3 regions of the Litorilituus sediminis genome follow, and region 3 is predicted to be linked to each of the others. Evidence: predicted binding sites of a transcription regulator. Region 3 holds the regulator's gene; each other region holds the start of a gene.
The links. The regulator MetJ, encoded in region 3, represses methionine synthesis genes. The targets are predictions, from matches to a motif close to TAGACGTCTAGACGTCTA.
Positions count from the first base shown of each region.

Region 1: metA (homoserine O-acetyltransferase MetA) is a predicted target of MetJ. The motif match lies at 3,145-3,162, and genes of this name have one in related genera.
Region 2: metK (methionine adenosyltransferase) is a predicted target of MetJ. The motif match lies at 5,159-5,176, and genes of this name have one in related genera.

Region 1 covers NZ_CP034759.1:1,536,480-1,546,979, reverse strand. The annotation lists gene EMK97_RS06885 (putative bifunctional diguanylate cyclase/phosphodiesterase) at 1-1,694, shown strand, start outside; gene recA (recombinase RecA) at 1,930-2,955, shown strand; gene metA (homoserine O-acetyltransferase MetA) at 3,234-4,184, shown strand; gene metH (methionine synthase) at 4,267-7,971, shown strand; gene hpf (ribosome hibernation-promoting factor, HPF/YfiA family) at 8,326-8,661, opposite strand; gene EMK97_RS06860 (Crp/Fnr family transcriptional regulator) at 8,792-9,487, opposite strand; gene EMK97_RS06855 (ABC transporter substrate-binding protein) at 9,597-10,500, shown strand, end outside.
Region 2 covers NZ_CP034759.1:3,733,346-3,743,845, reverse strand. The annotation lists gene pepP (Xaa-Pro aminopeptidase) at 1-440, opposite strand, end outside; gene EMK97_RS16600 (UPF0149 family protein) at 492-1,091, opposite strand; gene EMK97_RS16595 (cell division protein ZapA) at 1,345-1,653, shown strand; RNA gene ssrS (6S RNA) at 1,731-1,912, shown strand; gene EMK97_RS16585 (thiol-disulfide oxidoreductase DCC family protein) at 2,391-2,762, shown strand; gene EMK97_RS16580 (MDR family MFS transporter) at 2,778-4,052, opposite strand; gene murI (glutamate racemase) at 4,276-5,109, shown strand; gene metK (methionine adenosyltransferase) at 5,311-6,498, shown strand; gene EMK97_RS19075 (hypothetical protein) at 6,475-6,627, opposite strand; gene rsmE (16S rRNA (uracil(1498)-N(3))-methyltransferase) at 6,693-7,439, shown strand; gene gshB (glutathione synthase) at 7,489-8,454, shown strand; gene EMK97_RS16555 (YqgE/AlgH family protein) at 8,492-9,085, shown strand; gene ruvX (Holliday junction resolvase RuvX) at 9,119-9,559, shown strand; gene EMK97_RS16545 (AEC family transporter) at 9,589-10,500, shown strand, end outside.
Region 3 covers NZ_CP034759.1:2,067,688-2,078,187, reverse strand. The annotation lists gene EMK97_RS09265 (hypothetical protein) at 1-87, shown strand, start outside; gene EMK97_RS09260 (hypothetical protein) at 104-301, shown strand; gene sodN (superoxide dismutase, Ni) at 318-821, shown strand; gene sodX (nickel-type superoxide dismutase maturation protease) at 824-1,120, shown strand; gene hemE (uroporphyrinogen decarboxylase) at 1,605-2,672, shown strand; gene EMK97_RS09240 (1-aminocyclopropane-1-carboxylate deaminase/D-cysteine desulfhydrase) at 2,748-3,668, opposite strand; gene EMK97_RS09235 (DUF2959 domain-containing protein) at 3,690-4,343, opposite strand; gene metJ (met regulon transcriptional regulator MetJ) at 4,500-4,832, opposite strand; gene metB (cystathionine gamma-synthase) at 5,037-6,194, shown strand; gene metL (bifunctional aspartate kinase/homoserine dehydrogenase II) at 6,210-8,738, shown strand; gene EMK97_RS09215 (hypothetical protein) at 8,932-10,305, shown strand; gene EMK97_RS09210 (acetyltransferase domain-containing protein) at 10,339-10,500, shown strand, end outside.

The DNA.
Region 1 (10,500 bases), 530 kb from region 3:
ATTTCGATCTTTTACAGCCATTATCAACCAATTTAACTGAGCAGAATTATCTTTTTGTTGCTTTTAACCCTGATGTGTTAATTGAATTATTGGCCAAGTATCAACTACCGCATCAACAGCTTTTTTTAATGCGGGCAGATAACCCCAGAGAAATTGAGTTAACGACTGGGCATGATAACAGTAAATATGCCTCTTTATTGTTACAAGGTGATGAGTATTCTAGTTTTAGTTTTGTTAAGCCTATACCCAATACGCGCTGGCAGTTAGCGATTCGATTATCACCTCAATACAGTAGTAATCTACATCAGCAAGGTTTGCTGAAAGCAATAGTCCTATGGCTAGCTCTTACCTTGCTTATTTATGGCTTTTATCGTCAGCAAAAGTTGGGCTTTAAAAAGCACCAGAAAGTTAAAAGTGCCTTGGCATTCGTTGATAACCATGATCGACTAACAGGTTTAGCAAACCGTGCTAATTTTGATCGGCAATTAACTGAGCATATCAATAACAAGCAGCCTGATAACAACTCAGGCGTGGTTATGCATATTGATTTAGATAAATTTCAGGTGATAAATAATAGTTTTGGTTATGGTATTGGCGATAAATTTCTTCACAAAATATCACTGATGTTACGTGAATTTATTCCAGATAATGCCACGGTAAGTCGTTTAGGGAATGATGAGTTTGCGATTTTGTTGCCAACATTGCCTAGAGAAGAAGTGAATACATACGCAGAAACTCTCTGTTTATTGGTGCAAAAGGTACGGCTTGATGAGTTGAAATCTGAAAGCAATGTTACCGCAAGCATTGGCGTTATTATTTTAGATGAGTCGGTTTTTGATGCGAAGCAAGTGTTTTCTTCTTTAGGGCAGGCGGTGAGCTTAGCGAAAGAAAAAGGCCGAAATAGGGTTCAAATTTATCAAAGCGATGACTTACAATTAGTACAACATGCTAAAGAAATGGAAGCGGTGCATGAAGTTGCCGAGGCAATTAAAGCCGATCGACTCATACTATATCGTCAACGACTTAAGTCTTTACAAGGTGAAGAAACAGATCATTTTGAAATCTTAGTTAGAATGAGAAGTGCCTGCGGCAATATAGTTGCCCCTAATGAATTTATTCCAGCCGCAGAAAAATACGGTATGATTCGAAAGATTGATTACTGGGTGATAGAAAATACGTTTAAAAAGATAGCATCTTTGCCATCTGAACACAGTGTCTACAGTATCAACTTATCAGGTTTAACCTTAGCGGATAAAGATATTTTTGCACAGATCTCAGTATTATTTTCTCGTTATCAAATCGCTCCTGAGCGCATTTGTTTTGAAATAACTGAAACCTCAGCCATTAGCCATTTAGCATCAGCGTTACATTTTATTGAGCAGATGATTGAATTTGGCTGTAGTTTTTCTTTAGATGATTTTGGTAGTGGCTTATCTTCATTTAGTTACTTACAAAAACTTCCTGTGGATACCATTAAAATTGATGGCGTCTTTGTGCGAGATATGGATACCAACAAGGTTAACCGTATTTTTGTTGAAAACATCAAAAGAACGGCTAGTGCTATGCACAAGAAAACTGTGGCCGAATTTGTAGAAAATGCTGATATTGAGCGTATATTGACTGAAATTGGCATAGATTACGGGCAAGGCTATCACATTCATAAACCTGAACCTTGGTATGAGAGTCAACAATAATTTTACTGTATGCACTGATAAAAAGTACTGTATATAGAGTCCAGTTAATCTTTAGCTACATCTGAAGCACACTTGTTAGTAAATATCCTCTTATTAATTTTTTCTTTTAAAACAAAAAATTAAGGTTTTTATTGACTGTTTTTAGTAAAAATTTTAATAAAAGTCTTGATACTGTACAGTCATACAGTATACTTGTCTCATTAAAACGAAAAACGACTTATTCGTGGAGCAATTAATGAAAGACGATAAAGAAAAAGCACTCTCAGCAGCCCTAGGACAAATTGAACGCCAATTTGGTAAAGGTTCAATCATGAAGCTGGGTGATAACAATGCAATGGATGTTGAAACAGTATCTACCGGCTCTTTAGGTTTAGATATTGCGTTAGGTGCAGGTGGCTTACCTCTTGGTCGTGTTGTTGAAATTTACGGTCCAGAATCAAGCGGTAAAACTACCTTAACTTTGGAAGTTATCGCAGAAGCTCAACGTAATGGCAAAGTATGTGCGTTTATTGATGCTGAACATGCACTTGATCCAATTTATGCTGAAAAGTTAGGCGTTAATATTAATGACCTACTTGTTTCTCAACCTGATACAGGTGAGCAAGCATTAGAAATATGCGATATGTTAAGCCGCTCAGGTGCTATTGATATTATTGTCGTTGACTCGGTTGCCGCTTTAACACCAAAAGCTGAAATTGAAGGTGACATGGGTGACTCGCACATGGGTTTACAAGCACGTATGTTATCTCAGGCAATGCGTAAGCTTACTGCGAATTTGAAAAAATCTAATACCATGTTAATTTTCATTAACCAAATTCGTATGAAGATTGGTGTTATGTTTGGTAACCCAGAAACGACAACGGGTGGTAATGCCTTGAAGTTTTACGCTTCGGTTCGTTTAGATATACGCCGTACTGGTGCAGTTAAAGATGGCGATGAAATTGTCGGTAATGAAACCCGAGTAAAAGTGGTTAAGAATAAGATATCACCTCCGTTTAAACAGGCTGAATTCCAAATTCTTTACGGAGAGGGCATCAATAGCTTAGGTGAATTAATAGAGCTAGGTGTGAAAAATAACTTAGTTGAAAAAGCAGGTGCTTGGTATAGCTGTAATGGTGAACGTATTGGTCAAGGTAAAGCTAATGCTACTAAATATTTAGCAGAAAACCCAGCAATGGCCAAAGAGCTAGACGCTAAGCTTCGTGAAATGTTCTTGTGTAAAACCATTCCTACGGAAGCAGAAGCGGTAGTAGAAGAGTAGCTTCACAGTAAATAAACCTCAGATTTATATAATAAATAGTCAATATCAATAAAATGCAGTGTTAGACGTAGCACTGCATTTTTTTTGGCTCTGACTTTGTACTGTAATAGCAATAACTTTGTAAATTGAGTGTACTTTTGCTTGGTAAGCAATTCATATCAAATTAATATATTAATGATTAATAACTTTTAGACGTCTATACGTTTAGAAGTTGACATATCTAGCAATCTAAGTAACATGGTGTGCAATTCACTTTTGTCATTTTGTTAGGTCGTGTTATGCCCATTAAAATACCAGATCAATTACCAGCCTTGTCGGTATTGGCCAATGAAAATATCTTTGTTATGTCGGAGCACAGAGCCGTGAACCAAGATATTCGCCCCATGCAAGTTGCGATTTTGAACTTGATGCCAAACAAGATAGAAACAGAAGTGCAAATACTGCGTATGCTTTCGAATACGCCGCTGCAAATTAATGTTGAGTTTGTCCGTATTCATGCCAATGAATCAAAAAATACGCCTAAAGAGCATTTAGAAAACTTTTATTGTCTTTTTGATGACATAAAGCATAAACAATACGATGGCCTGATTATTACGGGAGCGCCACTAGCTTTGTTAGATTATCAGCAGGTGAGCTTTTGGGATAAAATCTGTGAAGTCTTTGATTGGGCAGATAAAAACGTAACCTCAACCATGTTTTCTTGTTGGGCTGCTCATGCGGCTTTATATCATCACTATGGTTTAAATAGGCATTTGAGAAAACAGAAGCTATCGGGGGTTTATCAGCATTATCCGCTGGATGCCCATGAGCAATTAACACGTGGTTTTGATGAATGTTTTAATGTGCCACACTCGCGCTATGGCTATATTAATCAGGCTGATTTTGAAAAAGTTGATAGGCTAAATATTTTAGCGCAGTCAGAAGAGGCTGGTGTCTATTTGGTTGCAAGTAAAGATAAGCGACAAGTGTATTTAACAGGCCACCCTGAATACGATACCTCAACCTTGCATGAAGAATACTTGCGAGATAGTAAGAAAGATGCCAATACACAGTTGCCTATCAACTATTATTATCAAGATGATGTAAATAATAAACCAATAGGGTCATGGCGCAGTCATGGCAGTTTATTGTTTACTAATTGGTTAAATTATTATGTGTATCAAATAACCCCTTATAGGTTAGATGCTTCAAACATTAAAGCGGCGCAAGATGCAAAGCAAGAAGACTAAGGTTAGGGATTAGCCGTAAATATTTTATCAGCAATATCTTGTTGGTTTAGCTTGTTGTTATTAAAAAAAGCTTGGATAGATCATGAAAAAACACCCTTCATTTACATTATTAGAGCAGCAATTAGAGAAAAATATCTTAATTCTTGATGGTGCTATGGGCACTATGATCCAAGCGTATAAGTTTGAAGAACAAGATTTTCGTGGTGAGCGATTTGCTGATTGGCATTGTGATGTCAAAGGCAATAATGACATGTTGGTACTGACGCAGCCAGAAGTGATTAAAGCGATTCATAATGAATACCTTGAAGCAGGTGCTGACATACTAGAAACCAATACCTTTAATGCGACAACAATCGCCATGGCAGATTATGACATGGAAGATTATAGCGCAGAAATCAACTTAAAAGCTGCGCAGATAGCGCGAGCAGCAGCAGATGAGTACAACAAGTTAACGCCTGAAAAGCCAAGGTTTGTAGCAGGTGTATTGGGGCCAACCAATAGAACTTGCTCGATTTCGCCTGATGTTAATGATCCTGCCTATCGTAATGTAACCTTTGATGAGCTAAAAGAGGCCTATATAGAGTCTACTAAAGCCTTGATTGAAGGTGGCGCAGATATCATTTTAATTGAAACTATTTTTGATACTTTAAATGCTAAAGCTGCCGTATTTGCCGTTGAAACTGTTTATGATGAACTAGGTTTACGCTTACCTGTGATGATTTCAGGGACTATCACTGATGCCTCTGGGCGAACATTATCAGGGCAAACAACCGAAGCTTTTTATAACTCACTACGTCATGCTAAGCCGGTTTCTTTTGGTCTTAACTGTGCATTAGGGCCAGTAGAATTAAGGCAGTATGTTGAAGAATTAAGTCGAGTGTGTGATGTGGCAGTATCAGCGCACCCGAATGCTGGCTTACCGAATGCTTTCGGTGAGTATGATTTTACCGTGGAAGACATGAATAAGCATGTGGCTGAGTGGGCGAATGCGGGCTTTTTAAATATTATCGGTGGTTGTTGCGGTACAACACCGGCACATATAAAAGGCATGGCGGATACCGTTGCAGCTCTTACACCACGTAAAGTAGAGCCTAGAGAAATAGCTTGTCGATTATCTGGTTTAGAAGCCCTAACCATTAAGGAAGATACGCTTTTTGTTAACGTAGGTGAGCGTACTAATGTTACCGGCTCTGCTATGTTTAAGCGCTTGATCAAAGAAGAAAATTACGATCAAGCAATTGCGGTCGCCTTACAGCAAGTTGAAAATGGTGCGCAGATTATTGATATCAACATGGATGAAGGCATGTTGGAGTCAAAGCAGGCGATGGTGCGCTTTTTAAACCTTATTGCCGGTGAGCCTGAAATCGCCAAAGTACCTATTATGATTGACTCGTCTAAGTGGGATATCTTAGAAGCAGGTTTACAGTGCATTCAAGGTAAAGGTGTCGTTAATTCAATCAGCTTAAAAGAAGGCGAAGAAAACTTTAGAACGCAGGCTGAGTTATTACGTCGCTATGGCGCAGCTGTTATCGTAATGGCCTTTGATGAAGAAGGCCAAGCGGATACTCGAGCAAGAAAATATGAAATTTGTCATCGCGCCTATCATATCTTAGTGGATGAAATTGGCTTTCCAGCAGAAGATATTATTTTTGACCCGAATATTTTTGCGGTTGCTACTGGTATTGAAGAGCATAACAACTATGCCATGGACTTTATTGAAGCGGTTGCTGATATTAAGCAAAACTTACCGTATGCCATGATTTCTGGTGGTGTTTCTAACGTTTCATTTTCATTTCGAGGCAATAACCCTGTCCGTGAAGCTATTCATGCAGTGTTTTTATATCACGCCATTAAAAATGGTATGGATATGGGCATTGTTAATGCGGGTCAATTGGCCATTTACTCTGATATTCCAGAAAAGCTACGTCTAGCAGTAGAAGATGTCATTCAAAATACTGATGATGGCGCGACAGAGCGATTACTTGACGTTGCAGAAGAGTACCGAGGTCAAGCGGGTGGTCAACAATCAAAGGTTGATTTAGCGTGGCGCGAATTGCCCATCAAAGAACGCTTAGCACACTCGTTAGTAAAAGGTATTAATGAGTTTATTGAAGAAGATACTGAAGAAGCTCGGTTACAAGCAGCAAGACCTCTAGATGTTATTGAAGGTCCGTTGATGGATGGCATGAACCAAGTGGGTGACTTATTTGGTGCTGGTGAAATGTTCTTACCTCAAGTGGTGAAATCTGCACGAGTTATGAAGCAAGCGGTTGCTTACCTTAACCCATTTATTGAGGCAGAAAAAACAGAGGCTAGCTCTAACGGTAAAGTGCTTTTAGCGACAGTTAAAGGTGATGTGCACGATATTGGTAAAAACATTGTGGGCGTGGTCTTGCAGTGTAATAACTATGAAATTATCGATTTAGGCGTGATGGTTTCTTGTGAAGATATTTTACGTGTCGCCAAAGAAGAGAATGTCGATATTATCGGCTTGTCGGGGCTCATTACACCATCACTAGATGAGATGGTTCATGTTGCAAAAGAAATGCAAAGGCAAGGCTTCACCTTACCATTACTTATTGGTGGTGCGACAACCTCTAAAGCGCATACCGCAGTAAAAATTGAGCCTCAGTATGAGCATCCGGTTGTTTATGTTGCTAATGCCTCGCGCTCAGTGTCTGTGGTGAGCTCATTACTTTCGGATGAGTTACGTGATAACTTTATGGCCAGACAAAAAGATGAATATGAACGCACTCGTGCTCGCCATTATAAAAAAGGTCCTCGTTCAAGTTTAATTACGGTTGAACAAGCGCGTGAAAACTCAAGCCCATTAAGCTTTGCAGAATATACCCCGAAAAAGCCAAATAAGCTTGGGGTAACAGTACTTGAAAAGCTCGATTTAAGCGAAGTGCGAAATTATATTGATTGGACACCGTTTTTTATGACCTGGCAATTATCGGGCAAGTACCCGTTAATTTTGCGCCATGAAGTGGTTGGCGAAGAAGCGACTAAGCTGTTTAATGATGCCAATGCTATGTTAGATGACGTAATCAATAATGATAAAGTGACGGCAAAGGCAGTTTTTGGTTTATTTCCAGCGCACCGTGAGGGTGATGATACTATTTTGCATCCAGTTGATGGCGATACAGAGCTAAGAGAACAGCAGCTTATCAAGCTTCAGCATTTGCGCCAGCAAAGTAAAAAGCCAGCAGGGCAGTATAATCGCTGTTTAGCGGATTACATTGCGGATAAAGATGCTGGGGTAGATGACTATATTGGTGCGTTTGCCGTTTCAGCTGGCTTTGGTGTTGATGAGTTAGTGAAAGTTTATGATGAGCAACATGATGCTTATAACAGCATTTTGCTTAAAGCGGTTGCTGATAGGTTAGCTGAAGCCTCAGCAGAGTATTTACATGAAAAGGTACGCAAAGAGTACTGGGGCTATGCGGCTGATGAAGACTTTAATAATGATGATTTGATTCGCGAAAGTTACCAAGGTATTCGTCCTGCGCCGGGTTATCCGGCATGTCCTGAACACACCGAAAAAGGTTTGTTGTGGGAGTTATTAAATGTTGAAGAAAATATTGGCATGGAATTAACCTCTAGCTATGCCATGTGGCCTGGCGCTGCGGTCAGTGGTTGGTACTTTGCTCACCCTGATGCGAAATACTTTGCCGTGGCAAAATTAGCGAAAGATCAAGTGTTAGATTACGCCGCGCGGAAAGGCTTTACTATTGAGCAAGCTGAGCGTTGGTTAGCGGCGAATTTAGATTATGAGCCGGAATAACTAATTACTTGCTCAAACTTTAAAAGAAAAACAGGCTGCCGCTGGCAGCCTGTTTTGTTAGCGTTAGCAAACTAGGAGAGTAACGTTTGCCAGGGCGTGTTTATCTTTGTTTACTATTTCAGCTGAGAGATAAAACTTCTTTAATCAAGGCGAAAGTTGCTCAGTTTAGCCAGCTAAATTAGCAACTTTTAACGCAGAGTAAAGGAGTTTTAGCCTCAGTCCTAGGGCAATAGCTATTTTTAACACTAGCTTCATTAGTATTCACTTATTTGGAATAACCAAACCGCGTTCATACTGCTTTGCTATTGATAAAAATAGCTCATTGCTGAAAATGTTAACAAAGGCTAACACGCCCTATGCTACTTGGAACATATCTGATTGTTTAACGACATACTTTTCATTTAACTTAGCTGATAGTACGCCTTTGCGTCTGGCAAGTGCCGCCTGTAGTTTTTTGGTCACTTTAGCTACCGCTGCGTAGAGGGTTTTATCTGATGCGTTAACGGTAATTTTTTCACCTTCATATAATGTCGTTACTTCAAGCTTTTGCTGTTTTGGCTCTACCGTGACGGTGGAATCAATATTCATAATCGATGGATAATGCTTAGAGATTTTAGCAAATTTACTTTCAATGGCTTGCTTAATACCTTCAGTGATTTCAACATGATGACCCGAAATTCTAATTTTCATAGTATTACCTCTTTTGTTATCTTCACCTTCATATTCCTCCTTTAAGCGGGGAATATCAAGCAACTAAGTGTGGTGAAATGCAATTAAATGTAACTGAAGCTTATGACAACGTGGCCGATATTTTGTTGCATTAATTATGAAAAATATCAGGTACTAAATCGACTTCTCGGCATAAGCCATTAATGTCTGGTACCGTAATACAAGCACCCGATTCTTTAATTAGGCCATTAAATTTTAACTTGTTAAATAATCTCGATAAGGTTTCTGGTGTGATGCCAAGTTGAGAAGCTAATACCTTTTTAGTGTTTGGTAGGGTAAAGCGATTGTCTTGGCGTTTTTGTTTTTGATAAATTTCAGCAAAGTGCATAACTAGCCTTTGATTCGCATTGACTTGCGTTAGCATATCCATGGAGTTCATTAACTGACCGACTCGATTACTGATAAAGCTGATGACATTGAGTGCGAGTTCAGGGTAGCTGGTAAATAGTTTGGTAAAGCTTTGATAGCTATAACAAACAATTGAGCTTGCTTGGTCTATATGTGCCGACATAGGATATTGTCTTGGCTGCATAAACACCGCCATTTCGGCAATAACACCACCAGACATAAATACTTTAAATACTTTTTGCTCGCCATTTGGCATTAAGCGGTATAGGGTTACTTTGCCTTTTTTGACCAAGAAAATGTTGTCTGCGCTATCGCCCTTATTAAATAGGCAATCACCTGCGGCTAGCTCAATTTGCGTACTTTGTTGCTCGATTAGTTCCCTCTGCTCGGTATTAAGTAATTGCAGTAAAGTTGTGCAGTTGTTTATTGAATTAGGCATGATGTCTCCTAAAATTCCTTCTGTTAATTAGTGTCTTGATATTTATCAAGTAGATAAAGTAACAATGTGTATTACTATAAATGAAAATCATTATCATTTGTAGTTTGTTGTGAAAAATATTATTACTTTTATTAGTTTTTTTGCTTGTGGTGTTTGCTTTGCAGCTCATAGCGATGAAAGCACTGTGGAAGATGTTGCTTTAGCGGGGCCTGCTGCGGTGATCAGTTACCCTATGATGGTGATGGCCACTCAGCAACCTTTAGCAAATAAAGGCGTTAAGCTCTCTTTTACTCGCTGGAAAAATCCTCAGCAATTGCGTGCCATGGTGGTGGGCAAGCAAGTGGACTTTACCGCTATGCCATCAAACCTTGCGGCAACTTTCTATAATCGTGGTCATAGTTTAAGCCTGCTTAATGTTGCGATATGGGACATTATGGCGGTGGTGACCCGGGATGAACATTACCGCGCTGGCAATGTGATTGAACAGCTTGTTGGTAAGGAAATTGTTGTCCCTTTTAAAAACGACATGCCTAACATAGTGCTTGAGCAACTGTTAACGGCGCAATTGGGTAAGCAAGCAAATAAAGTTAACATCAGGCAAAGTCATAACTTTGCTGATTCAGCGCAACTGCTGTTAGCAGGACAGGTTGATTATGCCTTATTAATAGAGCCGTTAACTTCCATTGTACTTTTTCAAAGTAAGCAACAAGGCAAACAACCGCTTGTACGAGCGTTAAATATTAGTGAGGCGTGGCAACAAACATTTCCCGATAGCCCTAAAATTCCACAAGCTGGGCTTGTTGCTAATACCAGTGTTAATCAAAACAAAGTGTTAGTGAATAGCATTAATCATGCGTATAGCAAGGCGGCTCTCTGGTGCCAGCAAAATGTTGATGCATGTGCCGATATTGTTACTAATTATTTACCTAAAATGCCCAAACCCGCGCTTATTCAAGCCATCAAAAATACTGGCTTAGACGTTGTTCCGGCTAAACAAGCGCGACCTCATTTAG
Region 2 (10,500 bases), 1.7 Mb from region 3:
AATACTTGGCTGGCAAAATCATGATGAGCAAAAGCAAAAAATAATTGCGCTTTGCCATTAATATAATCAGGTAAAAAGGCATCAACTTCACTTAACTCATAAGCACTATCAAAACCATATACTTGCTTGGCCTTTTCTTGACCAATACGGCGACCATGCCAAATTTCATGCAACTCATCTTTTTCTAAAGAAAACAGCACAGTGCTTTCCTTGCCCTGCTCATCTTTTATCATCACCAACAAGGCTTCAGGCTCATTAAAGCCGGTTAGATAAAAAAAGTTTTTCTCTTGGCAAAAGCCAAATTCAGTATCATTACTGCGGGTAACTTCACTGCCTGCTTTAAATAGTGCGATTGAGTTATTTGGCATTTGCTCAAAAAAATTAGCGCGATGTTGTTTAAAGTCGCTGATAGGTAATTTGGCTAAAAGTTGTTGTAACATGAGTAAACCTAAAGTAATAGCTGTAATAAAAGTATTTAAATAACGAACAAATTAATGAATGGTATTATTGCCCGACTGTTCATTTGCTTGGTCTTTACGCTCAGGCGGCGTAGCTAATTCGCTAAAACAAAGTAACGCTGAAATTCTAACGTATTCGCTAATTTCGAAATAAGCTTGTTCGGTGTCTTCATCTTCTTCCATTTCATCAGATAAATTGGCAATTTCACCAAAGTCTGTCAGCACTTCTTTTACCTCAGCTGATACTACTGGGGTATCTTTTTGCTGTAAGCCAAAGCCTAAATTAAAGCCTTGTACCCAAACACCCAATGCGTGGCCTCGTTCAATAATTGAGTCATCATCATCAGGTAATAGTAATGAAAAGCTATAAGCATCATCGAGAATATTCGCCCAAAGTTGATGAAACAACTGCTGAATAGCTAATTTTACCGGGCTAGGAAAGCTTTCTCCTTGGTTGAATAAATCATTTAGCATAGCTAGGTAAGATTTATCTTCAAAAGCAAAGCCGGCACACACTAAACCTGTTAACACACCGTGTAATTCACTGGCATGCGCTTCAACGCTTTCACTGGTTAAAATGGCTTGTAAAGCGGCAAAATCTAGCTTAGCTTCATCTAAAGTATGGTCTGTCATAAGAAAGCATCTATAATTAATAACATTAGGGCTTGCTATGGTATCACTGCTGCTTTAATTACCCAAGTAAGGATGCTAGTGCATTTGATCTGATCAGCAACTAAAAATAATTTTGTTCTTTATTTGAGCAAGTAGATTAAAAAATGCAAGAATCTCGACCATTGGCTTGCATCGCTAGACAAGCCTAGTTATAGTGCAGGATTGTAAACGGAATTACACTATATTATTAATTACTCTTGGAAATTTTCATTTAATGAAACAGCGAACTGTTGAAATCAATGTGCTTGATCGCAAATTAAAAGTGGCTTGTCCAACAGGACAAGAAAGCGCTTTGCTGTCTGCCGCTGAAGAATTAAATAAGCGCATTGAAAAGAGTAGTCAAAGCAAAGTTATTGCCACGCCAGAACAAACCTTAGTTATTACCGCTTTAAATCTTGCCAATGACTTATTGCTTGCTCAGCAACAATTAAAAGTAGAGCAGCAAGAAAAGCAGGAAAAAATTGAGTTACTACAATCAACTATCGAGCAAGCATTGACCCCAGCGGATAATAAACGCGCATAACGTTTAATTACTGGGCATTCAGCTCTTACCTGTTAAAAAAAACTTATTCCTGTAGCCATTTTTCGCTATACTGACATTGTCTTCTGGGATGTTTGTATGCGAACTATGTCCCTGAGCCGATAAGTTTTACCTAAGGGAATTGATTATTAGCTATTGTGCAAGCCCGGCATGTATCGGGAAGCCTACGGTTGGCATGATATTTCCGCCCTGAACACACGGTGTTCAGGACTATTGTGAGCTGCGGCATTCTGGAAGCACACTTCCTTTTTACTTTTCTTGTACGAACCTCTTTACCATCTTCTTTATATTTAATATTTCCGCGCTCCCCTCAAAAAATCACACGCTGTTCAGGACTATTGTGAGCTGCGGCATTCTGGAAGCGTCCCCCCCTATTATTATAATTCTCAGCACTTTACCAATAATATTTCCGCGCCCCCTCAAGAAAGCACACGGTGTGCTGAGACATTGTCAGCTGCGGCATTCTGGAAGCGTCCCCCCCTATTATTATAATTCTCAGCACTTTACCAATAATATTTCCGCGCCCCAACAAGGAAAGCACACGGTGTACTGAGACATTGTCAGCTGCGACATTCTGGAAACTCACTTCCCCTAGAAGTGTTACACCAACGAATTCTTTTTGCTGTAAATTCCACTCTCCCCAAAATAAGTCATAGGCTATTACTAATACCGCTTAGCAATACTATACTTTTATTGTCTAAGTTAATAAGCCCACAACCATGAAAACAAAGCCAGAAAAGCTCACCGTATTCTATGATGGCGCTTGCCCAAAGTGTGTTAAAGATCGACGATTTTATCAACGTCTTGCGGGGAAAGGCGGCGAACTCGTTGATTGGCTAGATATTAACGGCAAAGATAATTTACTAGTTAGCCTAGGTATTGCACCTGAAAAAGCACTAACAGAACTTCATATTCAACTGGCTAACGGTGAAATACAATCAGAGCTTGATGCGTACATAACCTTAATGAAACGTGTTTGGTTATTAAAGCCTATTGCTTGGATTATCGCCCTGCCCTTTATTCGTCCGTATTTAGCCAAACTGTATCATCAACGGGTGCTTAAAAGGCTTAAAGCCGCTGGTCGACTTTAAGCCTATACCTTTTACTTAACTAGACTGTGACTTAAGCTCATTTACTTTAAAATCTGGTCTGGGTAACTTAGTTAAAATCGCATACAAATAAATAACAACAAGCGCCAATACTGCACAGGCAATAAACAACCAAGTACCACCAAAGTGATCTAAAATAATACCGCCGCCAAGTGGCGCAAAGGCAAAGCCAAACTCATAAAAAGACGAGGCACCAAAATAAGCACCACGTAAATGCTCTGGCGCTAACCTGTCGATATGGACATTCATAGTAGGAAACAATATCGCCTCTGCCAAACTCATAACAATAATTGCGCCTATCCAGCCCCAAAATAATGTTAAAGGATTAAAAGCAAGCCATAGCTGCGATATCGCTAACAACACCAAACCAATTTGTATTCGCGTGATCAGTGACTGCTGTGCCATCAAGCGCAACAGCATAAACTGTGTGGTGATAATGACCATGGCATTGGTAAAAATCATCGAAGAAACCAGCGTCAGTAATTCAGGAACATTTTCACGGGTTAAGTATTGAATCAATGAACTGTCCATTTGCCCATAAATAAACATACATAAAATATTGGCGAAAATAAGACACTGAAATAACTTATCCTGTTTAAGTACCGTGAATATTTTACTTCGGCTTAACGGCTTGCTCTCACTTGAGGCTGAACTATTTTGCCCACTTTCTTTTGCTTGTTCAGTCTCTTGATGTTGATTAAAGCCCCAATATAAAACCACCAATAAAATGGCAAATGCCCCCGCGGTAATATAAAAGCTTGATTGCTCCCCCGTTAAGCCTAACCACACACCTAGCATAGGGCCGACAGCACAACCAACATTGACAATAAAGTATAAAGATTGCATCGCCAATTCACGGGTTTTAATGTCAGCAATCATATCGCAAATTAATGCCGATACTAATGGCCGCCATAAGGCCGTAGCGATGGAACATAAGGTAATAACTACCACATAACCAGCAACGGTATTTACCTCAGCAAGCAGCGAAAATGAAATAACATATAAAATACCACTGGCGTACATCATTTTATGACGGCCAATGCGATCAGATAAGGCACTGCCAACAAAACTAACTAATACAGAAACAGTAGCAGCAGACGATAAAATCAAGCCCACTTGGGTCGCAGATAAGGCAAAGCTGTCATATAAAATAACCGCTAAAAAAGGCCAAACCATATAAAAACTACCCCGGGTAATGAACGAGCCAAAAAGCAAAATCCACATCAATTGCGGAAATTGTTTAAAGCGTTTGATTGATACATCACTAGACACAAGTTTTTCCTTACAGCCTTTATCTCATTAATGACAAAGCTATCACCACCAAACAATTAAGTAAATAAAAAACTTTATTTAAGTTATTTTTATTTACTTAGTTTTGTTTACTTAATTTTTCTACTTAACTTTTCTATTTAATTTTTCTACTTAATTAAGTTGTCTTGTATTTAAGAACTCCCTAAAATTGCTGCTAGGCATATACAGATAAAGTTGTTTCCTTATTAATACCAGCACCACGACCAACACCGCAAAATACATAGATAACTCAGCTGCTATTGGCATTTTTGACTCTGGCGTTGGTGGTCTTTCCATTGCAAAATGTATTGCTGAGCAGCTGCCAAATGAACAGCTTATCTATATCGCCGACACACTCCATGCCCCTTATGGCGAAAAATCAATCGCCTATATTACCGAGCGCGTCAATATCATAGCTAACCAGTTAATTGCTCAAGGTGTTAAAGCCTTAGTCATTGCCTGTAATACCGCCACCGTCAATGCTATTGACCAGCTCAGGGCGCGAGTCAATATCCCAGTTATTGGTGTAGAGCCAGCGATTAAACCTGCCGTTCAACAGAGTATAAACAAGAAAGTTGCAGTATTAGTTACCCAGGCAACCAGCGAAAATGAACGCTTTAATGCTTTGGTAAATCGGTATAAAAATGGCGCAGACGTATTTATTCAACCCTGCCCTGGCTTAGTAGAAATTGTCGAAAGTAGTCAGATTTCAACTAAGCACTGTAATGAACTACTTAATCAGTATATCGAACCACTATTAGCACAAGGGGTTGATAATATTGTTTTAGGCTGCACGCACTACCCATTTTTACAGCAAAAAATTCAAGCAATAGTTGCCAATAGACATGTCACTATCGTCGAAACAGCAAGCCCGGTAACTAGGCAGTTGCACAAGCGGTTAACCGAATTGAATATTGCCAATCAATGCCAAAAAGCAAAACAAGTGATTTTTTACAGCTCAAAACCTTGCAGCAAGCAACAAGCATTATTTAGTCAGTTGTGGCAGCAATCTATTCAATTAGAAATGTTCGATCACTAAGCCTCAACTTGACTCAAATCAAACGAATTTCATTTATCATTTGCCATTAAAGACGTTTAGCCGTCTAGGCGTAAAAAAACTAGAATATCTTTTGAGAAAAGTGTAATATCGCCGACAATTAAAAATATTTATATTTCACTTCGTTGAATAACTGAGAATTCAGCTACATTTATACGACAGTTAATACATTGTTGAGGGTTTATGTCTAGACATTACTTTACTTCAGAGTCTGTATCTGAAGGTCATCCGGATAAAATTGCCGATCAAATCTCTGATGCGGTATTAGACGCTATTATTGCTCAAGATAAGCATGCCCGCGTAGCCTGTGAAACTATGGTTAAAACAGGTGTTGCCATTATTTCAGGTGAAGTTTCAACAACTGCCTGGGTTGATCTAGAAAAGCTAACACGTAATGTTATCAGTGATATTGGTTACACATCTTCTGATGTTGGTTTTGATGGTGAAACTTGCGGCATAATGAACCTAATTGGTCAACAATCGCCAGAAATTGCTCAAGGTGTTGATCGTACTAAACCTGAAGATCAAGGTGCTGGTGACCAAGGTTTAATGTTTGGTTATGCAACCAACGAAACAGAAACACTCATGCCTGCGCCATTATACTATTCACATCGTTTAGTTGAGCGTCAAGCAGAAGCGCGTAAGTCAGGTGTATTACCTTGGTTACGTCCTGACGCTAAATCGCAAGTGACTTTTATCTATGAAGATGGCAAGCCAGTTGCTATTGATGCCGTTGTACTTTCAACTCAGCATAATCCAGATATCAAACAAGAAGACCTTGTTGATGCGGTAATGGAAAATATTATTAAGCACACGCTACCTGCTGAGTTATTAACTGAAAACACGAAATACTTTATTAACCCAACAGGTCGTTTTGTTATTGGTGGTCCAGTAGGCGATTGTGGTTTAACAGGTCGTAAAATTATCGTAGATACCTACGGCGGCATGGCTCGTCACGGTGGTGGTGCTTTCTCTGGTAAAGATCCATCAAAGGTAGATAGAAGTGCTGCCTACGCTGGTCGTTATGTTGCTAAAAATATTGTTGCTGCCGGTCTTGCTGATCGTTGTGAAATTCAAGTGTCATATGCTATTGGTGTTGCCGAACCGACGTCAATTTCAATTGAAACTTTTGGTACAGGTAAAATCTCTGAAGAAAAATTAGTTGAGCTAGTGCGTGAACACTTTGATTTACGCCCGTACGGCATCACTAAAATGTTAGATTTATTACACCCAATGTACCAACAAACAGCAGCTTATGGTCACTTTGGTCGTGAACCATTTGAAATGACCGTAGGTGATGATACCTTCACTGCATTTAGCTGGGAAAAAACAGATAAAGCTGACGATTTACGCAAAGCTGCGGGTATCTAACAACCCGACAATAAGTTTGTCTCGTCCTAGAATACGTTGACAGTTTTTTAAGTTGAAGCCAATCGCGCAAGCGGTTGGCTTTTTTATTTTCTGCGCCCAAGACAAGATAAAATAAATCATTACTGCCATTGTTTTTTCTTGTTGCCGCCCTTATCTTTTAGCTACTAGTCAACGTAAGCACAGTAGTATTTAACATGTCTAACCCAAGAATTTACCAACAATCTCACTTTAGCGTTAACGACACAGTGAAATTATCTGATGATGCCTTTGGTCATGTAGTGAGAGTCTTGCGCTTAGGCAATGATGATAGCATTACGCTATTTAATGGTACTGAGCTTAAGCAATATCAAGCGCAGCTTGTTGATGTAACAAAAAAACACGCTAGCGCTAAAATTATTAGCGAGCAAGTATTAGCGAATGAGTCGCCACTTGAAATTCATTTAGGACAAGGTATATCTCGCGGCGATCGTATGGATTTTACCTTGCAAAAATCAGTGGAGCTTGGGGTAACTAAAATAACGCCGCTATTTACCGAACGCTGTGGAGTAAAACTCAGCGGCGATCGCTTAGCGAAAAAACATCAGCAATGGCAAAAAATAGTCATCAGTGCCTGTGAACAAAGTGGTAGAGCTTTAGTCCCTGAAGTCATGATGCCAATGCATTTAAATGATTGGTTACATGAACAAACTCAAGCGGTGAAAATTAATTTACACCCAAGAGCAAACCACTCAATTATGACGCTACCCAGTGCTGATATTGAGCAGCATCATAAGGTACGATTATTAATAGGCCCTGAAGGTGGCTTAACTGATGAAGAAATAAATGAAGCAAGCACAGCAAACTTTCAAGAAGTACTGTTAGGTCCAAGAGTGCTCAGAACTGAAACCGCTGCGCTAACAGCAATTACCGCATTACAATGTCGCTTTGGTGATTTAAAGTAATAGCAACACATTAAAATTTGACAAAAAATACAACATTTAAGGATACAAGATGACAACTTCTCCAGCGATCAAACTCGGCGTAGTGATGGATCCAATTTCCCAAGTGAAAGTGGCCAAAGACTCTTCTATGGCCATGATGTTGGAAGCACAACAACGCGGATACGAGATTTTTTACATGGAAATGAAAGATCTTTATTTAGATCAAGGAGAATGTCGTGCCAACGTACAAAAGGTCAAAGTATTTGATGATGCTGATCACTGGTATGAATTATCTGATAGCCAAGATATCCCCTTAAGTGAACTCGACGTTGTACTGATGCGTAAAGATCCGCCTTTTGATACCGAATTTGTTTACGCAACTTACATGTTAGAGCGCGCTGAACAAGCAGGTACACTCATAGTTAACAAGCCACAGAGTTTACGTGATTGTAATGAAAAACTGTTTACCGCTTGGTTTAGTGAATTAACACCGCGTACTTTAGTAACTCGCAGCAGTGAAAAAATTCGTCAATTTCATCAAGAGTTAAAAGATGTCATCATCAAACCGCTTGATGGTATGGGTGGTGCATCCATTTTTAGAATTAAAGCCAATGATGCCAATGTCGGTGTTATTATCGAAACGCTCACTAACCATGGTCAGCAATACGCTATGGTACAAGAATATATGCCAGAAATTGTTGATGGTGATAAACGTATTCTTATTGTAAATGGTGAGCCTATGCCTTATTGCTTGGCGCGCATTCCAGCGCAAGGGGAAACCCGAGGTAATTTAGCCGCCGGCGGTAGTGGCGTTGCCAGACCATTAAGCGCCAGTGACAAGCTAGTTGCGCAAGCAATTGCACCCGAGCTGAAAAAACGTGGCCTATACTTTGTAGGGTTAGATGTTATTGGCGATAAAGTCACTGAGATAAATGTTACCAGCCCAACTTGTATTCGAGAAATTGAAGCGGCCTACCCTATTAACATTAGTGGTAAGTTAATGGATGCGATAGAAGATAAACTTCGCGAAAAGTAAACGGCTAATTTTGAGACAATTTTTTAAAGAGATGTAGATGGAAAGTTTAGAAAACCAATTTTTAATTGCCATGCCCTCCTTAGATGACTCTTATTTTAATAAGACAGTCACCTATATTTGTGAACACAATGAAGAAGGTGCCATGGGGCTAATCATTAACTTACCTGTCAATATCAATTTGTCCGAGTTACTTAAACAGATTGAAGCGACAGAAGAAGACTTTACTTCCTCTGCATCACTTGATGAAGAAAATGATTTAACCCTTGGCCTGCAACAACGTGTTTTATCTGGTGGGCCAATTTCTCAACAACGCGGTTTTGTTCTGCACAGCAAGCAAAAAGGTTGGAGCAGCTCGTTAGCACTAAGCGATAAGCTAATGATCACCACCTCAAAAGATATTTTGCTCGCTTTGGGCACAAAAGAGCAGCCAGAAAACTATATTGTGACCTTAGGTTACGCTGGTTGGGGGCCTGGACAGCTTGAAGAAGAAATCAAAGCCAACTCTTGGCTAACCACGCCAGCTGATATTGATATTTTATTTAACACGCCGGTTGAAGAGCGCTGGAAAAAAGCAACCGAAAAGCTTGGCATAGATTTAGCCCATTTATCTAGTGACGTTGGTCACGCCTAGCTCATTCATTTAAGACAATTAAAAGGCAATTCTGTGGCAAAAAATAAAGCGGTTGGTCAACGTACAGTACTTGGTTTAGATTTTGGTAAAAAATATATCGGTGTCGCTGTCGGGCAAGAAATTACTGGCAGCGCCAACCCGCTTGGTTCAGTAAAGGCAAATGATGGCATTCCCCATTGGGATGCCTTGGCTAAATATATTAACGAGTGGCAGCCTGATATTGTCGTTGTTGGCCTACCACTTAATATGGATGGTAGTGAACAACAACTGACCTTAGATGCGAAAAAATTTGGCAATAGAGTATCAGGTCGCTTTGCCTTGCAGGTTATTTTCCAAGATGAACGACTAACCACAGCTGATGCTAAAGAGCAGCTGTTTTCTCGTGGCGGCTATAAAAATCTTAAAAAAGATAATATTGATGCCGAGTCCGCCCGCTTGATCATTGAAAGCTTTTTTGAACAACAATATAGCTAACCACTAATTTCTCACATTCACTATTTTTCATGAATATATTAGCGATTATTGGCCCATTAGTGCTATTGGCACTTATGGGCTTTATCTGCACAAAAAGCCGCTGGCTAGATAAAAGCCAACTTGATGCCTTAAGTAAATTCACCTTTAGCATCAGCATCCCAGCATTTTTGTTTTATCAAATGGCTAATGCCAACTTTAGCGAGCAAGTAAATTTTTCGCTCTTTGCCGCCTTTTATGTTCCGGTATTGTTCTGCTTTTGCCTGGCATTAGCCTTAAACGCCTTAGTTAAAAAGCGTAATAAAATATCAGAACATAATAGTGAAGATTATCAATCTAATGCAGTATTTGCTTTAGGCGCTAGCTATTCAAATACGGTAATCGTTGGCCTGCCAGTATTATTGGCAGCCTTTGGGCAACAAGTACTAGGTATTGTTTTTCTGGTGATTAGCTTTCATAGCGCTATGTTATTTGCACTCACTGCTGCTATCGCCAGCAAAGAACAGTGCAAACTAAGCCAATTTGATCTCATTAAGTTTTTAAAGCAAACCTTTAATAATCCACTGATCATCAGCATTTTTTCGGGCCTAATTGTCAATTTATTCGCTATCGACTTACCAGAAATACTCGATACTAGCCTTGAGTTATTAGGAAAACCTGCGATTACTTTAGCGCTATTTATTTTAGGTGCATCACTAAGCTTTTATCGCGTTAGCAACAAAATAAATACTATTGCCCTAGCAACAATCGTTAAACTACTGATATTACCCGCCTTGGTTTACTTCAGTGCACTTTATGTTTTTAACTTAAACACCTTAGTAACCACCACGTTAGTGATATTAAGTGCAAGTCCTACGGGCGTTAATGCTTATTTAATTGCCTTACAGCAAAAATCGCAACAAGAGTTAGTGGCAGGTACTGTCGTTGTTTCTACCTTGCTAAGT
Region 3 (10,500 bases):
AAAAAGCATAAAGCGTGTGCTGGCTGTCTTAAATCATTGCAGCAGATGGAAGCTGAAGTCAGTGCTCAGCAACCTGTATTACATTAATTAAAGGATCTTTACCATGAACAAATTATCATTACTTGTGACATTTTTATTGACGCTAGTGGCTGTGGTTTCACTACCTGTAGCAGCACACTCGGGCCATGATCATAGCGCTGCTGATGCTGGCTTGATTCATTTGTTATGGTTGGCTCCTATTATTATTGCCGCTGGTGTTTTGGCATTTAAAGAGTTAACAAGCTCTAAACGAGATAACTAAAGCAGGAGGATATATTATGATTTATCAAATTATTGAGAAGTTAGATGAAAAACTAAATTTTCCTGTGGTTTCTGCTCACTGTGATATCCCTTGTAAAATATATGACCCAATTACTGCACAAATTGCCGCCCTAACGCTGATTCGTATGGTTGATTTGATTGCAGAGTTGCAAGCGAAAGAAAGTCTAACGCTAGCACAGCAAGCTGAGTTTATTCGCTTAGTCAATCAAAAAGAACAGCATGCTATGGAAGTAAAACAGGAGATCGGCATTATTTGGGGCGATTATATTAAAGCGCCACAACTAAGCGCATTTCCTGAGTTACATGAATTAACTCACGATATTATGCTAACAGCATCAAAAGCAAAGCAGCACATCAGTAAAGAGCAAGCCTTATTATTGTTAGATAAGGTTAATCGCTTTGCAGAAATCTTTTGGCAAACAAAACAAGTAGCGACATTTACTGCTGTTTGCCCATATCCACCAGCCCAGAATGTGGTATACCCTAAATTAGGAGACTGATTATGTTAGGCTTTCACTTTTGTAAAGTTCGCGGTATGAGTATGTCACCTGACATTCCTGAAAATAGCTACATTTTTATCGTGCCTTGGTTAAGGTTAAGACAGCTTAAAGAAGGTAGCATATTAAAGGTGTTTCATCCTAAGCATGGCTTTATTGTTAAATCGCTAGCTAAGATAGACAGAAATGGTTTATTTTGGCTTAAAGGTCTGCACAAAAGTAGTATGCCAATTGAAAAGCTGGGTCCTGTCGGTAAATCGCAAATTTTAGGTAAAGTTCTGCTGGTATTTCCGCCTAAATAAGCCAATTTATTGGTTTTATTCTACGGGTGAAAAATGATGCTTTACGGGGAATAAAAAAGCCTTCCTCTTTCGAGGAAGGCCTGAACTGCTCGCATTATGGTCTTGTTAAACAAGCTTCTTATTAGTTATTTATTTTCTTATTATTGTTATTATTTTCTGTAGCGCAGGCATTTTATAACAAACCATTTTTTTCGCTGCAACAACTTTAATAGAGCATAAACTCCACGACTTTTTTCGTATTTAGGCGGTATTTGCCATACTGGTTGATAAGTTCTTGATTCAAAAACACTTGCCAAAAAACAACCGTATTTTTAAAGAAAAAAATTATTTTTATTGGAGAGATTTGTGGTCAGTTGATTTGGCGCATAGATCAAAATCAATGGCGGTGGTAAACTGTGCGCCATAAATAATTAGCTGTTATAGCTAGAGTGAAGTGGAATATAGCTAAGAAAGCTCAACCATACCAAGTTAAGAGGATATATTGGTGACAGAATTAAAGAATGATAACTATTTACGTGCGCTATTAAAGCAACCTGTAGATTACACACCAGTATGGATGATGCGCCAAGCTGGCCGTTATCTGCCAGAATATCGTGAAGTAAGAAAAGACGCTGGCGATTTTATGTCGGTTTGTAAAAACGCTGAGCTTGCTTGTGAAGTAACAATTCAGCCATTACGACGTTTTCCATTAGATGCGGCAATCTTGTTCAGCGATATTTTAACTATTCCTGATGCTATGGGTTTAGGTTTATATTTTGAAACCGGTGAAGGACCTAAGTTTGAACGTCCTATTACTTGTAAAGCTGATGTAGATAAAATTGCTGTACCTGATCCAGAAGATGAGTTGGGTTATGTTATGAATGCTGTTCGTACTATCCGCAAAGAACTGAATGGTCAAGTACCGCTAATTGGTTTTTCTGGTAGCCCATGGACATTAGCAACTTATATGGTTGAAGGTGGTAGCTCTAAAGGTTTTACTAAGATTAAGAAGATGATGTTTGCTGAGCCACAAACATTACACTTACTTTTAGATAAGCTAGCTGACTCTGTTATCAGTTACTTAAATGCGCAAATTGCCGCTGGCGCGCAATCTGTGATGGTATTTGATACTTGGGGTGGTGTGTTATCACCACGCGATTACAAAGAGTTTTCATTGCAATATATGGCGAAAATCGTTGATGGTTTAACTCGTCATAATGAAGGTCGCCAAGTACCAGTAACCTTATTTACTAAAAATGGTGGTATGTGGTTAGAAGATATTGCTGCGACTGGTTGTGATGCGGTAGGTCTTGATTGGACAATCGATATTGAAAAGGCCAAAGCACGTGTTGGTGATAAAGTTGCCTTACAAGGTAATATGGACCCATCTATGCTTTACGCACCATTACCGCGTATAGAGCAAGAAGTGTCGAAAATCTTAGCTGGTTTTGGTGAAGGTGGTACAGGTCATGTATTTAACTTAGGTCATGGTATTCACCCTGATGTTAATCCTGAGCATGCTGGTCACTTTATTGAGTCAGTACACCGCTTAAGTAAGCCTTATCATAAATAAGCATTTAAGCTTTGAGCATAATTTGAAAGGCCTACACAGTGATGTGTAGGCCTTTTTGCTATTTAAGCTGAGTTTTTATTTAGCCGATTCTTGTGGATATTTGAGCTGGTATCTAGGTAGCATGCTTTGATTACCGACTAAACCACCTTGATGAATGTAAATAATATCTTGATTGCTTTTACGCGCTTTTAAAAAGTCCAGTAAGCATAGCCAGCCTAGCGGATCATAGAGTAGTTCAAATTCAATACCCGTTTGTGCTTTTAGTTGCTGCCAAATTTGATAAAACTCCGCATACAGCTTACCAAAGTGATATTTTTTCCGGCTTGGCAGTATTGTCGGCCAATGAGTGCTGTTAGTGTCTAACTCGTTAAATTGCTGTTTTAAGTAGTCAGGCGTGCCCACACAAGCACAGGTCATCACTTGAAAGGGTAAATACTTTTGCAGATACAATGCGGTGGTACCTGTGCCTGCAGGTAACATAAAGACAGGGTTATTAAGCTCAAGTTCCTGGCATTGCTGAATTAACTCATTGGCTAACTGTTTTACACCAAAAGCCGCCTCTTGGCATCGACCACCTTCGGGAACGCTTAGGTGATTACGGTCAAAATCAAGACTTTGTACATAAGCTTCAAGGTTGCTGGTTAGCTCTTTTACTTCAATAATTTTCGCGCCTAGCTTAAGAGCAGCGGAATAATTACCTGTAGGTTGTGCTTTTAGCCAGTGTGGAATGGGTTTGCTATAGAAGTTAAGTTGCCAGCCTTTTAGCTTAGCAAGCGCTGCTAGCGAGTATAATGAATTAGCTTGAACTGAGCCATAACCCACCAGTGTTTTTACGTTAGGAAAGTCATGTGCTAAAAAATAGGCGAATTTACGTGCCTTATTGCCACTAAATTGGGCATGAAGTAAATCATCTCGTTTAATAAATACTTTATGACCGTGAAAATGGCAGGCTTGTATAGGTGAGTTAGCCAGCAGTTGCTCTGCTGGCTGTTGCATTTGGCTCATTACAATTGAGGTTTATGGTTCTTGCAGTAAATCTAAAAATTGTTGAGATTGCTTAATAGCTGAATTCATTTCTTTAATTAACAGTTCAACATCTTTTTTAATTGCGCCATATTCACCTTCTAAAGCGCCAATAGCACGAGCATTTAGATTATGTTTTAAGTACAAGGTGTTATCTTTTAATGCCGCTAACACAGGCGCCATTTTATCGTGTGCTCTATGCATTGATTTGATTAAGGTTTTATATTGACGTTGTGTAGATTTTAACTTGGCCTCGCTTTGTCTTCTGAGTTTAGCGCTGCTGTATTGTTCCACTTCATCTTGCCATTCATCAAAAAGTGCTTCCGCGACATCTTCAATAGCAGCTATTCTACTAGCAACTTCTTCTGACGCTTCTTTACTGGCATCATACTGATCTTTAGTTGCTTGGTATTGCTCTGCAAGATCGCCACCGTCATAGGCTATTAACTGTGAAAGTTGCTCTAAGGCAGACGTAAATTGTTCTTGAGCGTCCTTTTGCGCATCTTGAGCGTTTTCAACGCGATCTAACATGATATCGCGCTTATGTTGGCCAACAGATTCCATGGCGGAGTAATAGGCTGATTGACAGCCTGTTAAAGTGATTAATATAGAAGAAATTAACAACGCTTGTGCTAAAAGTCGCATCAGTTTGTCCTTAGGTTGAATGTTGTTAGCTAATTATAGGTATAGAAAAAGTTTATCAGCTTTGCATTCGATGTGAAATAAATCCGTGCCAAGCTAACAAAAAAGCCATAATGATTCAGTCATTATGGCTTTTTTTGCTAATTCAGTGATAGCAGCTTATTATTCTTCGTCTTTCTCTTCATAAGCACTAAAGTCAGTAATACCTTGTGCTTCTAGTAATCGACGTACGCTCGCCGGCAACTTTTCGTTATTATCTTTGGCTAAATCTTCATCATCTGGTAACGGTTGACCAGTAAAAGCATGTAAAAATGCTTCGCAAAGTAGTTCACTGTTGGTTGCGTGTCTTAAATTATTTACTTGGCGACGGGTTCTTTCGTCGGTTAATACTTTAAGTACTCGCAAAGGAATTGATACGGTAATTTTTTTAACTTGTTCGCTTTTTTTACCGTGCTCGGCATAGGGATTAATATACTCGCCATTCCACTGAGCCATGGAGATTCCTCTATAGTAGCTATTGTAATAATATATATTTTCTGGGGCTAGATTTTACCTTGTCGGAAAAGTGAGTCAAGTAGAAGTTTAGAAGTCTAAAATATCTTGACGCTTACAGTTAAAGTGTTTAGAGTTATAGACGTCCAAACATCTATACGTTTTTTTGAGTAAATGAGCGAATCTAGCTCATAAATGGAGAACACTATGTCGATTAAAAATATTACCACTTCGGCAGTACAAGCAGGCATTAATACTGATGAACATCACGGTGCAGTGGTACCTCCTATCCATTTATCTAGCACATACTCATTAAAAGGTTTCAATGAAAAACGAGAGTTTGATTACTCTAGAACAGGCAACCCAACTCGAGCAACCTTTGCTCAAGCCATTGCAGAGCTTGAGCAGGGTAGTGTTGGTATTGTCACTAGCACAGGCATGTCGGCCGTTCACCTTATTTGCCAGTTATTATCAACAGAAGATACTATTGTTATTCCTCATGACTGTTATGGCGGTAGTTTTAGGCTATTTACTCACCTAGCTCGTCGCGGCCAATTTAAGCTTGTTGTTGTTGATCAAAATGATGAAGCAGCATTTGCCCAAGCTTTAGCGCAAAAACCAAAATTAGTGCTGTTAGAAAGCCCAAGTAACCCGTTATTACGCTTAGTTGATATTGAAAAGCTAACTAAAGCTTGTCATCAAGTAGGCGCACTTGTTGCGGTCGATAATACGTTTTTATCACCAGCATTGCAGCAGCCATTAGCACTCGGTGCTGATATTGTTTTTCACTCCACCACTAAGTATATCAATGGTCATAGTGATGTTGTTGGCGGTGTTTTAGTCACAAAAGAACAGGCACTAGGTGAAGAGCTAGCCTGGTGGGCAAATTGTATTGGTATTACTGGTAGTGCTTTTGATAGTTTCTTAGCGTTACGTGGCTTAAAAACCTTACCGGTAAGAATGAAACAGCATCAAGAAAATGCTAATGAAGTTGCTAAATTCTTAAAACAGCACAGTGCAATTGACGCGGTTTACTTTCCAGGCTTTGCAGATCACCCAGGTCATGATATTGCCAAAAAGCAACAGCAAGGTTTTGGCGCTATGATGAGCTTTGAAGTAAAAGGTGGCGTTGAAGCGGTTAAAAAGTTATTTGCCAATGTAAAGTTATTTACATTAGCGCAATCACTCGGTGGTGTTGAAAGCTTGATAAGTCATCCATCAACCATGACTCATGCTGGTATGGAAATCGAAGCGCAGCTTGAAGCGGGTATCACGCAGTCATTAGTGAGAATTTCTGTCGGCATTGAAGATGTTAATGATATCATTGCAGATCTTAATCATGGTTTGAGCCAAAGCCAGTTGTAGTAGGTAGGAAAATTAATGACACAGACGCAATTAAATGTTGAACAGTCTAACGCAACAAGTTTTGACGCGGTAACAGAAAATCATTTGGCCAAGCATGCAATTCAAGTACATAAATTTGGTGGTAGTTCACTAGCATCAAGTCAATGCATAAATCGTGTGCTTGAAATAATTAAAAGCCACTGCCAAATCAATGATATTATTGTGGTTTCGGCCAATGGTGATACCACAGATCATTTATTTTCTTTATATCAGCTAGCGCAAGAGCAATTACAAGCAAGTTTAGAAGAGCAAGACCCAAGACCGTTAGAGGCTGCCGTAGCGGCGTTAAGCAAGCAGCAGCAAGCTTTAATCACAGAGCTATTAAATGCCAATAATGCTAAGCAGTTAATTCACTCTTTAGCGGCAGATATTGAACAGCTTAAAGCGTGGTTAACTGGTGATTTATCAGCGCATCACAATAATATTTTAGCCTTTGGTGAGTTGTGGTCTGCACGCTTATTATCTGCTTTGTTAAATGAAAAATTATGTCCTAGTAATAGTATTGATGCGCGAGACTTTCTTGTTATCGATAATGAGGTAGATTGTTTAGTTGATACTGCAACTAGTGCTGCGCAATTAAGACAGCATAGGCAATTTGGCAAACTTGCCGTGATCACTGGCTATATCAGTAAAGATGAGCGCGGTCATACCTGTACCTTAGGGCGCAATGGTAGTGATTATTCAGCAACCATTGTCGCCTCATTAGTGGATGCGAGAAATGTCACTCTTTGGACCGATGTTGACGGTATTTATAGTGCCGACCCTCGTATTGTACCAAGTGCGCGTAAATTGCACCGTTTACCTAATGGTGTAGCCAAAGAGCTTGGCCGTTTAGGTAACCCAGTACTGCATGCTAAAACCTTATTACCATTAATTAACCCGTTAACTGAGCATCACACCCATTTGCATGTTGCCAGTAGCTTTGATGCTCAGGTTGCAGGTACTGAAATAGGTAAATTTGGTCAGATAGCCAAACAAGAGCTATCGGTTACTTATTTAAATGATTTATTGCTTGCCCATTCAGAAAGTTTTATTGGCGAAGCGGCTAACAAGGTACGAGCTGAGTTTGCACCTATTTGTGTTGATGATAAGCAAGGCTTTGTGGTGATTACACAGGCTCAACAAAAAGCGTTAAGTCAATGGCTCGCAAGTCATGATACCGAAGTTAAATTTAATCCTGTGTCGATTATTGCCACCGTGGGCCATAAGGTGGCTGAACGTGGTGATATTAAAGCGCGCTTTAAGCGCAGCTTAAGATCTGTAAAACCATTACATTTAGTCAACAGTGACAATAGTCATAGTGTGATTGCGATATTGTCTGAGCCTTGTACACCGGAAATTCTTAATAATGTCCATCATGATATGACTAAAGATGCCCGTCATATTGGTTTAGTTGTTGCAGGTTTAGGTAATATTGGTCAGCGTTTTCTTGAGTTATTACCAAGTCAATTAGCTAAAGTAGAGGCACTTGAGAATACTCACTTGGTTGGTTTACTGTCTTCGAAGAAAGCACTGATTAACAATGATGGTATTGATGTGAACCAAGCTTTGTCTTTATTTGAGCAAGACTCACAAGGCTATGATAACCAGCAATTGCTCTCTTGGCTTAGCCATCACCCTTACGATGAACTTATCGTTGTTGATATTACCCCGAGCGAAGATTTTAGCTTGTTATATGAGCAGTTTTTTCAGCAAGGTATCCATGTTATTGGTGCTAATAAGTGGGCGGCATCTAGTAGCACAGCACATTACAATAATTTAATACAGCAAGCAGAGCGGCATCATAGTATTTGGCTTGGCAACACCACGGTTGGCGCAGGTTTACCGATTAATTTTGCCATTGATGATTTACGCCACAGTGGTGATGAAATTAATCAAATTGCCGGAATTTTCTCAGGCACTTTATCTTGGTTATTTGAAACCTATGATGGTAGTACTAGTTTTTCAAGTTTGATGTTAGATGCGTTACAGCAAGGTATTACTGAGCCAGACCCAAGAGAAGATTTATCAGGGCGTGACGTACAAAGAAAACTATTAATACTTGCTCGCAAAGCTGGTTTTGAGTTATCACTTGATGATATTGATTGTCAAAATTTGGTGCCAGAGCATTTACAAGCATTAGATACACAAGCGTTTCTTGCCAGAGCTGATGAATTAGATGAATTTTTTGCTGATCAGTTAGCCAGAGCAAATGCCGATAATGCATGCATTCGTTATGTTGCTAGATTACAAGCAACACCTCAAGATGATTCCGCTAATGGCCTTAAATTAACGGCGAAGGTTAGTTTAGAGGTATTAGCAAAAACTGATGCTTTTGCCAATTTAACGCCGTGCGATAATATATTTCAAATCAGTAGTCGCTGGTATCAAGATAATCCTTTGATTATTCGTGGCCCCGGTGCTGGGCGAGATGTTACCGCTGGCGGTTTGCATTCAGATTTGGTTAATATTTGCCAACAATTGGCAAGTAAACAAAACCAAGTGAAAATTAAAGGGATAAATTAGCCGCAACTTAGCGCAGTAATAGCTTGTACTGCGCTAAACTTTTTCCTGTTATCGCTATAGGGTTGTCATTAGCACTATAGTGAAAAATTTAGTTTCATCGGGAGTGTTGTAAAGGCTAAGCCACTATTGATTTTCTTAGTATTTGCTAGCATTATAAACTTATCTCAATTTCCGGATTTTGCTTTATTGAAGTATGCCTAGTGAATCTCCTACTCAAACATTCTTTACTCGCCAAGTCGCGCAGCTTTTAGATAAGATTTATGGCCGTACCCGTAAAGATTCTATGCTTGAAAGGGCAATTGCGTTCTTTGAAAATGATGAGTTTAGACCCTCAAATGAGCAGTTATCTGATAATGAGCTAGAGCTACAAAAGTTAGAACAAACAGAGCGTCACTCACATCTTAGCCATCTATGCGAAGAAATCATTGATTTAGCAGAAGGAGAAACCTTCGCTGAAAGTAATCGCAAATCGGCACAGTTATTGGGAACCATTCAATTATTAAGCCCTTGTGAGGGAAAAAAAGTCTCGTTAAATAATGAGTTATGCAAGTCACTCTATAAAGCAGTTTTGTGTTTACGTTTGTTAGATAAGCTTATTCTTGATGGCTTAGTGGTTGATAAGAATATTTTGGCTTATACCCAAGGGCTATCGACAGAACAATTTGAAAACTTTGCTTTGTATGATGCTGATAAACACCAGCGCTTTATTCAGCAAATTAAAGTGCCTTTGGTTATGTCTGCCTTGTTGCAAGATATAGGCAATTATCATCCGCAAGCGCAAGATATTATTTGTGGTAAAGATCGTAAGCAAAACCCGTTTCGGGTATTGGATGTTGAGAGCAGAAAGCAGCTATTGCAGGTAAATTATAAGGAAACTATCAAGTATTTACTGCAAGGCTTAGGCACGCCAAAGTTTGTTGGTAATACTAAGGCAGAAAGAGATCAGTTTCTTCAAGATGAAGCTGAAAAGCAGGCCTTTATTCAGCAATTATTGAAAAGTAGTGTCAACCCAAAAAATACCATAGGCAATTTGCTGAAAGTGCCGCAAATTTACACCTCAATTATTATGTCAACCAAGGATAGCTACAACTACAAGCTCTTGCCTCAGGTTTTTCAGGTGTTAAATAAAAATGCTGAAATTGGTGCCTGTTCGCAAAAGGTTGTTGATGCCTTATATAAAATTACCGGCATGTTTCCACAGGGCTTTGGTATTGTTTATATGCCAATTGATGAGTATGGCAATCAAGGGGATTGCTATGAGTACGCTATTGTTAATAGCTTATACCCTGAAAACCCTAAACACCCTATTTGCCGTATGGCCACAAGAAAGCTAGCTTTTATTGGTTACGGGCAAAACATCATTATTAGCCAAAAAAGTAATTTGTATTTTGCTCAGTCGGCTAAGAAGTTAGCTAGTTTAAGTAAAGAGCGTTTGAATGAAATTTTGGAGTTACTCAGTTCTAACTATAAAGAAAGACAAGAGTTAGATTTGTTGCCACGTTGCTGGCACGCCAATGAATATTTTTCAGTTAAAACAAATCAAAAATTGTGGACTAAGGTCGAATAAGTTTTTAATAGCACTTTAAATAAGGAAGTGAGCATGGCTAACTCTCAACGAATTTCTGCCATTGATTGGATGCGTGGTTTTGTCATGATTATCATGGTGCTTGATCATGTTTCCATGGCCTATAATGCTGAGCATTTAGCCAAAGATTCAGCAGCGAATTATGTGCCGGGCATGGCTTTGCCAGCAGCAGAATTT